DNA from 2 places in the Mycolicibacterium fortuitum subsp. fortuitum genome. Region 1 is predicted to be linked to the other one. Evidence: riboswitches for the same ligand, from Rfam matches in the RefSeq annotation. Region 1 holds a riboswitch; the other holds the start of a gene.
The links. A riboswitch is a leader RNA that binds a small molecule or an ion and turns the genes downstream of it on or off. The one in region 1 is predicted to bind cobalamin.
Positions count from the first base shown of each region.

Region 2: it holds a riboswitch for cobalamin, as region 1 does, so the genes downstream of both, MFTT_RS30975 (PPE family protein) here and MFTT_RS27575 (CbtB domain-containing protein) in region 1, are expected to answer to the same signal.

Region 1 covers NZ_AP025518.1:5,701,879-5,707,856, reverse strand. Annotated here, with positions in the region: gene lsr2 (histone-like nucleoid-structuring protein Lsr2) at 1-37, shown strand, start outside; gene clpC1 (ATP-dependent protease ATP-binding subunit ClpC) at 352-2,880, shown strand; cobalamin riboswitch at 2,992-3,113, shown strand; gene MFTT_RS27575 (CbtB domain-containing protein) at 3,094-3,309, shown strand; gene MFTT_RS27570 (CbtA family protein) at 3,331-4,092, shown strand; gene MFTT_RS27565 (histidine phosphatase family protein) at 4,089-4,637, shown strand; gene MFTT_RS27560 (serine hydrolase) at 4,729-5,978, opposite strand, start outside.
Region 2 covers NZ_AP025518.1:1,616,489-1,622,466, forward strand. Annotated here, with positions in the region: gene MFTT_RS07750 (FecCD family ABC transporter permease) at 1-558, shown strand, start outside; gene MFTT_RS07755 (ATP-binding cassette domain-containing protein) at 555-2,300, shown strand; gene MFTT_RS07760 (DUF7676 family protein) at 2,297-2,875, shown strand; gene MFTT_RS30975 (PPE family protein) at 2,883-4,655, opposite strand; cobalamin riboswitch at 4,690-4,873, opposite strand; gene MFTT_RS07775 (flotillin family protein) at 5,172-5,978, opposite strand, start outside.

The DNA.
Region 1 (5,978 bases):
CGCCGACGTCATCGACGCATTCCACGCCGCAACATAAACGACCGCAACGTAACCGATAGTTGCCAGCTCCGGACCGGTGAGAATTCCCGGTCCGGAGTTTTTCGCTAGTGGCGAACCCCGAACACGTGGATTTCGGAAACGAATCGCCGACCGGGGGCGTTGCTCATCTGCAGCAGTAGATGTGAACAGCTCGAACTGGGTGCATCCCCCTGTGGAACGGACCGCCAACCTCCGCACCCGGGACAGCCGCCCATTAGAGTGGACGGTAGGTACTGCGTGCGGGCTACGAGAAAACCGATATAACGAAGCCGTACGCGGGTATCGCTAGCGATGGAGAGCAGGTAACCACCGATGTTTGAGAGATTTACCGACCGTGCCCGCAGGGTCGTCGTCCTGGCGCAAGAAGAAGCCCGGATGCTCAACCACAACTACATCGGGACCGAGCACATCCTGTTGGGTCTTATTCACGAGGGCGAGGGCGTAGCCGCCAAGTCGCTGGAGTCGTTGGGCATCTCGCTGGAAGGCGTGCGCAGCCAGGTCGAGGAGATCATCGGCCAGGGGCAGCAGGCGCCGTCCGGCCACATCCCCTTCACTCCGCGCGCCAAGAAGGTGCTGGAGCTGTCCCTGCGTGAGGCGCTGCAGCTCGGCCACAACTACATCGGGACCGAGCACATTCTGCTCGGCCTGATTCGTGAGGGCGAGGGCGTCGCGGCCCAGGTCTTGGTCAAGCTCGGCGCCGAGCTGACGCGCGTGCGCCAGCAGGTGATTCAGCTGCTGAGCGGTTACCAGGGCAAGGAAGCCGCCGAGGCCGGCACCGGGGGCCGTGGGGGTGAGTCGGGCAACCCGTCCACCTCGCTGGTCCTGGACCAGTTCGGCCGGAACCTGACCGCCGCCGCCATGGAAGGCAAGCTCGATCCGGTCATCGGCCGTGAGAAGGAAATCGAGCGGGTCATGCAGGTGCTGAGCCGCCGCACCAAGAACAACCCGGTGCTGATCGGCGAGCCCGGCGTCGGTAAGACCGCCGTCGTCGAGGGCCTGGCGCAGGCCATCGTCCACGGCGAGGTCCCCGAGACGCTCAAGGACAAGCAGCTCTACACCCTGGACCTCGGTTCGCTGGTCGCAGGCAGCCGCTACCGCGGTGACTTCGAGGAGCGCCTGAAGAAGGTCCTCAAAGAGATCAACACCCGCGGCGACATCATCCTGTTCATCGACGAGCTGCACACACTCGTCGGCGCTGGTGCCGCCGAGGGCGCCATCGACGCGGCCTCGATCCTGAAACCGAAGCTGGCTCGCGGCGAGCTGCAGACCATCGGTGCCACCACCCTCGACGAGTACCGCAAGTACATCGAGAAGGACGCCGCCCTGGAGCGCCGGTTCCAGCCGGTCCAGGTGGGTGAGCCGACCGTCGAGCACACCATCGAGATCCTCAAGGGTCTGCGCGACCGCTACGAGGCGCACCACCGCGTCTCGATCACCGACGGCGCGCTGGTGGCCGCGGCCACCCTGGCCGACCGGTACATCAACGACCGGTTCCTGCCGGACAAGGCGATCGACCTGATCGACGAGGCCGGCGCCCGCATGCGCATCCGCCGGATGACTGCTCCGCCAGACCTGCGCGAGTTCGACGAGAAGATCGCCGACGCGCGCCGGGAGAAGGAGTCCGCGATCGACGCGCAGGACTTCGAGAAGGCCGCGAGCCTGCGTGACCGGGAGAAGCAGCTGGTCGCCCAGCGCGGTGAGCGGGAGAAGCAGTGGCGCTCCGGGGATCTCGACGTGGTCGCCGAGGTCGACGACGAGCAGATCGCCGAGGTGCTCGGCAACTGGACCGGTATCCCCGTGTTCAAGCTCACCGAGGCCGAGACCACGCGTCTGCTGCGCATGGAAGAGGAGCTGCACAAGCGGATCATCGGCCAGGAGGACGCCGTCAAGGCCGTTTCAAAGGCCATCCGCCGCACTCGTGCCGGCCTGAAGGACCCGAAGCGCCCGTCCGGTTCGTTCATCTTCGCCGGTCCGTCCGGTGTCGGTAAGACCGAGCTGTCCAAGGCGCTGGCCAACTTCCTGTTCGGCGACGACGACGCGCTCATCCAGATCGACATGGGCGAGTTCCACGACCGCTTCACCGCGTCGCGGCTGTTCGGTGCCCCTCCGGGGTACGTCGGCTACGAAGAGGGCGGCCAGCTCACCGAGAAGGTGCGCCGCAAGCCGTTCTCGGTCGTGCTGTTCGACGAGATCGAGAAGGCCCACCAGGAGATCTACAACAGCCTGTTGCAGGTCCTGGAAGACGGTCGTCTCACCGACGGCCAGGGCCGCACGGTCGACTTCAAGAACACGGTGCTGATCTTCACCTCCAACCTGGGCACGTCCGACATCTCCAAGGCGGTCGGGCTGGGCTTCAGCCAGGGCGGCGGGGAGAACAACTACGAGCGGATGAAGCAGAAGGTCAACGACGAGCTCAAGAAGCACTTCCGGCCAGAGTTCCTCAACCGCATCGATGACATCATCGTGTTCCACCAGCTGACGCAGGACGAGATCATCCAGATGGTCGACCTGATGATCGGCCGGGTCGGCAACCAGTTGGCCGGTAAAGATATGGCCATGGAGCTCACTCCCAAGGCCAAGGCCTTGCTGGCCAAGCGCGGCTTCGATCCGGTGCTCGGTGCCCGCCCGCTGCGCCGCACCATCCAGCGTGAGATCGAGGACCAGCTGTCCGAGAAGATCCTCTTCGAGGAGCTCGGCCCCGGCCAGTTGGTGACGGTCGACGTCGAGGGCTGGGACGGCGAAGGCGCCGGCGAGGACGCGAAGTTCACGTTCTCCGGGGCGCCCAAGGCGGCTGGTTCCGACGGCCCGGATCTGGCCAAGGCCGCGGCCTCCGCGGAATAAGGTTCGACACGAGAAATGCCCCCGCCGAAATGGCGGGGGCATTTTTCATGCCTGCCGATGGGAAGTTCTCCTGCGCCGATAGTTACGATGCTGCTGTAATCGACAGGCAAAGGAACCTGGTGAGAATCCAGGACGGCCGCGCCACTGTTAAAAGTCAGACCCTGACCTGTCATGACACGGACTGGGACGCGAATTCCCGGGAAGGACCAGTAGATGACTTTCACCGAAGCGACCAAGAGCCACGCACGGCCGATCGACCTGTCAGCCACCAAGGCGGTGCTCTGGCTGACCCTGACGGCGTTCCTGGCGCTGCTGGCCCTCTACTTCGTCGGCATGGATCAGGGTGCGACGTCGGTGTTCGGCAACAACACCTACGTGCACGAGTTCGTGCACGACGCCCGCCACCTGCTCGGTTTCCCCTGCCACTGACGCAGCGGAGAAACCGAACAAATGGAAAGACAACTCATCGGGCGCGGCATTCTGGCCGGCGCCCTGGCAGGCGTGCTCGCGTTCATCTGGGCGAAGCTGTTCATCGAACCGGTCATCGGCCGAGCCATCGACTTCGAGAACGGCGTCGGTGCGGCGCATGAGGCGGCCGGTCATTCTCACGGCGGCCATTCCCACGGCGGCGAAGAGAGCGCCGAGGTGTTCACCCGCGGTGTCCAGTCGAACATCGGCATGGGCCTGGGTGTGCTGATCTTCAGCGTCGCGATGGGCGCGCTGCTGGCTGTCGTGTTCTGCGTGGTGTACGGGCGGATCAACCTCACCGCACGGGCACTGGCGGCACTGACCGCGGGCGGCATGCTGGTGTCGTTGTGGATCGTCCCGGCGCTCAAATATCCGCCCAACCCGCCGGCGGTGAGCCTCGACGAGACGATCAAGCAGCGCACTCTGCTGTACCTGCTGTTGGTCGCGTTGTCGGCGGCTCTGTTCGTCGGTTCGATCCTGCTGACGCGCCGGCTCACGCCGAAGTTCGGCGTGTGGAACGCCTGCCTGATCGGTGTCGCGGACTACGTGGTGTCCATGGCGGTGGTCTTCCTGATCCTTCCGGGCATCCATGAGACCCCGTCGGCGTTCCCCGGCGACGACCTCTATGAATTCCGGCTGTACTCGCTGGGGACGCAGGTGGTGATCTGGGCGACCATCGGGCTGGTGTTCGGGGCCCTGGCGTCGAAGGTGCTTGAGGGTAAACGGGAGTCTCTCCCAGCGTGAGTGAGGTCGTCCGGCTGACCTTGGTGTCGCATGCCATGACCGACGCCATGGCGGCCGGACGATTCCCCAACGACGAACCGCTGAACCAGTTGGGCCATCGGCAGGCCAATTCGACCGTCGAGCTCGGTGTCGTCGACGCGGCTTACTGCGGGCCCGAGAAACGGGTGCGGCAGACCGCCGAACTGCTGGGTTTGTCGGCGGCGGTCGAACCCCGACTGGCCGACCTGGACTTCGGGAGCTGGCGCGGGACGGTACTGAGCGGTGTCCGGCCCGCGGACCTGGCGATCTGGCTCACCGACCCGACCCGGGCACCACACGGCGGCGAGTCGGTGGTCGATCTCGTCCAACGGGTGCACGGGTGGATGGACAGCCTGGCCTCGGCGCGGGGACGGCTCGTCGCCGTCACCCACCCCGCGGTGATCCGCGCGGCCATCCTGGTGGCTCTCGATGCCCCGCCGAAATCGTTCTGGCGCATCGACATTGCGCCGATGAGCCGTACCGTCATGAATTTCCGCGGTCAGGCCTGGACGCTGCGCAGCGCTTAGGTCTCCACCGGGGCGCCTGTTTCTACCTCGGGGTTGTCGTTCGGCGACGACCACAGCCCTCAGGTAGAAACCGGCGCAGCCTCGTACCGAGCTAACCCACAGGTGCCATGGCGAACGCCCGCTTGGCGATCTGCAACAACCACCCCGCGGCGGTGGGGCTGCGGAACTTCGGCCAGTTCAGCTGGAAACTGAACACCCACGGCTGCCCGGTGTAGTCCACCGCGTACCAGCTGAAGGTCAGATCGCCGGGCAGGTTGCCGCCCTTGGCGCCGATGTACTTCCACTTCGCCGGATCGGGATCGATGCCGGGCAGTGCGGAGAGGATGTCCTTCACCGGCGCGGCCGGCCCGTACGCCGAGGCCTGCAGCGCCGCATGCACTCGGCAGATGTCGGCCGCACTGGCGAACCACTCCAGCCCGTCATTGGAGGCCGGCGTGTGGGTGCGGTACGGATCCGGTTCGTAGGGACGGGAATTGGTCTGCTGGAGCAGTGCCACCCGATCGGCCGGAGAAGCGGCTTTCCACTGGTCACGAAGATTGGGCTCGCCCCAACCGACCGAGAACACCTCATGCATGGTCGGGAACGGGGTCATGCTCGCCGGATCGTGATGCCCCGCGGTCACCAGGGCACGCTCCACCGCAGCCGGGCCCATCCGGCCGATCAACAGGTCGGTGGCCATGTTGTCGCTGGCCGAGATCATCTGTTGGGCCGCCGTGCGCACCGTGATCTGAGAGCCCGGGGGAAGCTTGTCCAGCCCGGCCGAGCCGAGCTTCTTGCCTTCCTTGGTGATCGTCAGGTGATCGTCCCAACTCAGGGTGCCGGCCTTGACTGCGTCCGAAACTGCAAGCAACACATACAGTTTGAAGATCGAGGCCAGGGGCAGTGACATTTCGGTGTTAGTGCCGGCCACCTGCTCGCACTTGCCCTTGTTCACCTTGGACACGCGGTAGGAGTAGCGCGCGCCCGACTTGGTCAGCTCGGTGTCGATGTCGGCCCAGGTGTCGATCTTCGGCGGCACCAGCGTGACCTCGAAGCGGTCGACGAGGCCGACGTCGTTGGTCCTCAGTTCGATGTCTTGGGCGACGTTGTACGACGTCAAAACATGCAACGTCGCCTGCGCGGCCCCGATGTCGACCGAGGTGACCTTGAACGGCCGGTCCCACCAGATCGAGTCCATCTTGGTGCCCACCAGATCGACCTTCTCGGGGGCCGCGAGGGTGCGCACGCCGATGGGGCCGATCGGCCAGTCGGAGTTGAGCATGTCCATGGTCTGCTTGGCTCGCAGACCCGGTGGGGTGATGGTGTCGATGTGCGCGCCGTAGGACACTTCGGCCGCGGGCG
Region 2 (5,978 bases), 2.3 Mb from region 1:
GTGATGCTGGGCGCAGCCAGCACCGCACTGGTGAGCCTTGCGATGGTCTATTCCGACCCGCAACGGGTGCAGCAATTTCTGCTGTGGGGACTGGGCAGTTTCGCCGGAACCGGCTGGGGCGACCTGCGACTGTTACTCCCTCTGGTCGGTGGCGGGCTGGCCACCGCTGCTCTGACGATCCGGCCGCTCAACGCGCTGCTGCTCGGTGAGAGCTACGCCGTGACCATGGGTATCAACGTCCGGCGAGCCCGGATGGTCACGGTCGGGTCGGCATCGGTGCTGGCGGGCGTGACGACGGCATTCTGCGGACCGATCGCGTTCCTCGGCCTGGTGGTCCCACACCTGGCGCGCATCGCCGTCGGGACCTCCGACCACCGCGTGGTGGTACCCGCGGTGACGTTGCTGGGTGCCGTGGCCGCCCTGGCCTGCGGGATCGTCAGCCAGGTGCCGGGCAGCGATCTGGTGATTCCGGTCAACGCGGTCACGGCGCTGGTCGGGGCGCCGGTGGTGATCACCGTGCTGCTGCGGGCCCGGCGAGGCTCGGGGATGCTGGCATGACCAATCCTGCAGTCGAATTGGCCGACCTGAGCATCGGATACCGCCACCGCCGCCAGGTCAGCACCGTGGCCACCGGACTCGATGCGCAGGCCCGCCGCGGCGAGCTCACCGTGCTGATCGGCCCCAACGGCGCCGGCAAATCCACCCTGATCCGGACCCTGGCCGGGCTGCAGCCGGCGCTCGGGGGCCAGGTGCTGCTCGACGGGACCGACCTGACCAAGCTGCCTCGTGACGAACTGGCCCGACGGGTCGGCGTGGTCCTCACCGAACGGATCGACCCGGGCTTGCTGTCGGCGCGGGAACTGGTGGGGCTGGGCCGAATTCCGCACCTGGGCCTGGCCGCCCGGCTGGGTCGCGCCGACGAGGAGATCGTGGACTGGGCACTGGCAGCCACCGGCGCCGGGCACCTGGCGTCGCGGTCGGCCGCGGAACTGTCCGACGGCGAGTGCCAGCGGGTGCTGACCGCGCGTGCGCTGGCCCAACAACCCGGCCTGCTGATCCTCGACGAGCCGACCGCATTCCTGGATGTGTCCGCGCGGGCCGCGCTGTTCGGACTGCTGCGCAAGCTGGCCCGTGACCAGCAGCTGGCGGTGGTGCTGAGCACCCACGACCTGGAACTGGCATTGCGGGTCGCCGACCGGGTGTGGCTGATGGATCGGTCGGGCACCCTCACCGACACCATCGGCGAGGAGCTCATGGTGTCCGGGCGCATCTCGGCGATGTTCGGCAACGACACGCTGCACTTCGACCCGGCCAGCGGCATGTTCACCATCGTCGACGACGGCGACCATCGCACCGCTCGCATCGAAGCCGCTGAACCCTTGCGTTCGGCAGTGACGCGCGTGCTGTCCCGGGAGGGCTGGCGGGACGGAGACAGCGCCGAGATCATCCTCACCGCAACCGATGTCGACACCATTGCCGTGCGCACCATGGCCGGTGCCGAGATAGTGGCACTGCGTGACCTGCCGCAGCTGCTGCGGAGCGTGCCCGCCGGCTCGCACCGCTGCGTGCAGGCCGACCAGGTGGCGTCGGCGCTGGCGCAACTATCCACGGTCAGTTCCTATTTCGCGGTGTCCACCGGGCAGATCCCGGACGGCGACTGGCGCCCGGTCGCCCAGCTGTACACCGACGAGCAGCTGCTGGCCGGCGTGGTCGAGCGGGTCCGGGAGCGCATCGGGGCACCGGATCTGCGCGTCGCGGTGTCGACGTTCTACCTAGGTTTCGCCGCCCGGCTGTGGTCGATCGGTCTGGGCGGGCTCGCCGAACACGGCCTGCTGGTGGACCTGCATCGTGATCAGCTCTGGTTCAGCGAATCCGGCGGCTCGGTGCGCTTGCACCTGCGCCATCCCATCGCCTGGCGGGCAGCCGGTTCCGAACGACTGCTGGTCGACATGGTCTTGCGTGATCACCTGACACCGCTGGCCGCCGCGGTCCGACGGCTCGGCCCGATATCGCAGCGGCTGCTGCTCGGCAATGCCGCCTCCGCGCTCCTGGGCGCCGCCCGTGCGCTGAGCCGGCATCGCGGCGGTGAACTCGCGGCCGAGCCGGGCTGGATTCTCGCACGCGGCCTGTTCGACGACGAACGGCTGAGCGGCACAATATCTTTCAATGGATCGAGCACCGATTATCGGCGCACCAGTTGCTGCCTGTTCTATCGCACGCCCGACGCCGGGTTGTGCGGTGATTGCACGCTGACCCACAAACCCGAGACCGATTCACGTTTGGAGAAGGGATCCACATGACTGACACCACCGCTGAGATCGTCGCCGATCCGCCGATCGTCGACACCGAAGACCGTGGCCGCGAACAGGTGTGGCCGTTGCCCACCGATCAGGACAGCCTGCTGGATCTGCTGCACCTGTGCTTCGACGAGTACTGGGACGAGATCTGGTTCGGGATCATCATGCAGGGTGCCGCCTGGGAAGTGGCCGCGCCCAACGCACCACGCAAGATCGCGATGCTCGACGGTTATGCCACCATCGATTTCGGTCGCTGGCACTTCCACCTGTGCATCGGCAAGCACCGCGCCAGCGGCCGCGAGCTGGGCCAGATCCGCCGCTGCAGCCGCGCCGAGCTGTACCGCTCGATCGGCAAGGAAGGCAACCCGATGTCGTGGGGGGTGCGGCTCTACAACGGGCGCGACGAGCAGATGATGACGGTGATGCTGCCCAACCCGTTCCTCACCAACGACCAGCAGATCCGCGACGAGCCCGAGTGGGGCCAGCTGGAACTGTGGGACAAGCTGCGCGACAAGTACCTCGGGCTGGGCCCAGACCCGTTGGACCGCAGCGGAAAACAGATCCGCTGCGGGGGCTGATCACCGCTTAGCCGTTGTCCCCGTCGGCCGGCCAGGTGTTCGGAAGCATTGGACTGACAGCGCCACCGCCGAACTCGTCCCCGGCCAGCTTGGCAAGCCCGGCCGGTGGCGCGGTGCCCTCGCGCGGGGCGGAACCGGCGAAGCCGAGGCTTCCGGCGCCGCGGTCCGAGGGCATGGCCACCGGATCGGGCGCCAGGTCCTGATCCAGGTACATGTACTTGTGCCCGCGCCCGTGCATCCCGACTTTCTCCCGGCGCCGGCGATGACGCGGTGCCGCAGCATCTTCCTCAGGCTCGGCCACATCAGCTTCGTCGGCGGCCGGCTTGGAGGCCGCCTTCTTGCGGGTTCTGCTCCCCGCCGCGCGACGGGCACCCATGTCCAAGCCGCCGACCATGTACCCGTAGGCGGGCATGGACACCGAAGGTGGGCCAGCCGGCGTCGGCGGCGGGGCAGGCGGCGGTGCGGGAGCTGGGGTAGGCGTCGGCGTCGGCGGCGGGGCCGGCGTGGGGGCCGGGGCAGGGGCCGGTGCAGAAGGCGACGGCTGAGCCATTGTCAGGCCGGCTGACGGCGGCGCGGGCGAAGGCGGCGGCACCACGGCCTCCGTCGTCGCATGGTGCGCCAGCGCCCCGACTCCCAGGCCGCCGACCACTCCGACCGGGGCCAGCGCGGTCGTGGCGGCCAGCGCCGGCAGCAACACGGGGAGCAACGCCGTCTGGGTGATCGTGTAGTTGAGCAACTGGATGGTGTTGCCGATCGTGGACCCGATGATCTCCACCATCACCAGGGGGATGACCACACCCAGGGCCTGGGGATTGAACAGCGCGGTGTACAGGACCGCGATCAGGTCGTCGATGATCACCTTGCTGGTGAACACGATATAGGACACCGGGTCCAGTGGCACCGAGAAGATATAGGCCAGGGTGGCGGGGTTGAGATAGCTCAACGGGTTGCCGGTCCAACCCAGCCACGACCCTGGCACCCCGATTGGTGGCAGCAGATTCGATCCGTTCTGCAGCCCGGCGAAGAAATCGGCCAGCGGATCCGGGATACCGGTGTAGCCGATCTTGTTGAAGAACTCCTGCAGCTCGACGTAGAGCGGATACTGGCTGCTGTCGGGATAAGGCGCTTGGGGGACAAAGCCTTCGAGCCACTTGGCGAAGTCGGTGAACCACTGCGGGGCCTCCGGCGCGGTTTCCGGGGCCGAGTCCGCACTGTCCAGCGTCTTGAGCATCGCGGGCTCTACCTTGAGCATCGGGGGCGCCGCCTCGAGCTGTGGCACCGAGGTCACCGAGGCGTCCGCCGTCGCCTCGTAGGTGGTCATCACCGCGGCGGCCTGTGCCCACATCCGCGCATAGTTGGCCTCGTTCAGCGCTATCGGAATGGTGTTGACACCAAAGAAATTCGTGCCCACCAGCACCGCGTGTGCGGCGTGGTTGGCGGCCAGCTCAGCCATGGTCGGCATGGCCGCCAGGGCGCTGGCATAGGCCCCGGCGGCGGTCTGCAGCGCGGCGGCCGTCGACGTGGCCTGGGCTTCGGCGCGTCGTAGCCACGCCAGATAGGGGCCGTTGGCGGCCACGTACGCCTCCGCGGATGGGCCCATCCAGATCTCGGACTGGACTGCGCCCAGTACTGCGGTCAGCTCTTCGGCGATGGAGTTGTAGTCCGCCGCCAATGTGGACCACGCTGCGGCGGAGGCCAGCAATGAGCCGGCGCCGGGGCCGGCGGACAACAAGGACGAATGGACCTCAGGCGGCGACGCCGCCCAGACCGGGGCAGGCAAGGGGACCAGCTCTCTTCGGGGTACACCGCCCCGCGTCGAAGGATGCGACGATGTGAGTGTCCTGACTCTCGGATCAACGCTCGCCTCGCCTTCCAGCTCTGTTGAGAGCCGTGGCTGTTGAGGGTCGCTCCCCGATCACAGTGGCGGGACCGTGCCGGATTTACACCGGCTTCCTGCACCATCGTTGCCGTACCGGGGCATTGTCGCATGTCACTGGAAGATGCAATAGCTGACGCGCGCGTCGCCCGATCGCCCAACCGATCTGCCTTTGGAACGTTGTTGCGGGAGTTGACCTCCGGCCATGCCCGCCAACTTGAGTCGCTCATTGGGTGAACACCTGAGGCAACCGTGCCGACCAGCACACCCCGCTGGCGGGGACGTCACGGTGCGCCACGACGTCCTGTACGCGGGCGCGCGCCCGACCGGCCAGTGGCCATCGGGCCCGAACCCGCCTGACTCAGCGTCCCGGTAGCCGAAGTCGGTTCGCTTCCTCGACGCTGAATCAGTCCTGCGCGATCAGTCCTGCGCGTCGGCCTTGTCAGCATTCCGGTTGAGCATGGCCGCCACGTCGATGCCCGAGGCCTTGAGCGACTCCAGGATGTTGGCCACCGCGAGCGGGCTGATGCCGAGCAGGCTCCCGACCGCGCCCTGGGTGTCGCCAGACCCGCCGATGATCGACAGCCGGTCGATCTCGGCCAGCGGTGCGGCCGCCGCCTCGGTCGCCTTGACCACCGAGGCGAGCACGTCGGGAAGCATCAGCAGGCGCGCAGCCTCGGCCGTGTAGCCGTTGAGCGCCGCGGCGATCTCCTTCTTACCGTTGGCCTCGGCCAGCAGTTTGGCTTCGATACCGGCGGCCTCGGCCTGTTGCTCGACCCGCAGGGCGTCGGCCAGTTCCTTCTTACCGGCGGCCTCGGCGACGAGCTTGGCCTGCAGGCTGTCGGCCTCGGCCTGCTTCTCCACCCGAAGGGCGTCGGCGGCCGCCTTGCGGGCGTCGGCCTCGGCCTGACCCTTGCGCCGCTCGGTCTCGGCTGCGGCCTCGGCGGCCAGGATCGTGGACTGGCGCTGGCCTTCGGCGATCGCGATGTCGGCCTGTCGCTTCGCCTCGGCAGGTGCGATCACGTCGGCCTGCAGGGCAGCCTGGGCCTGTTCGGCGCGGCGCTGCTCCACCTCGATGCGGGCCTGCACCCGGGCCGCCTCGGCCTGCTCCGTGGCAATGCCGACGTCCTTCTGGGCGCGGGCGTTGGCCAGCGGTCCGGCCTGGTCGGCCTGGGCGTTCTCGGCCTCGGTCTGCGCGCGCAGCCGGGCCAGCTCGACGTCGCGCTT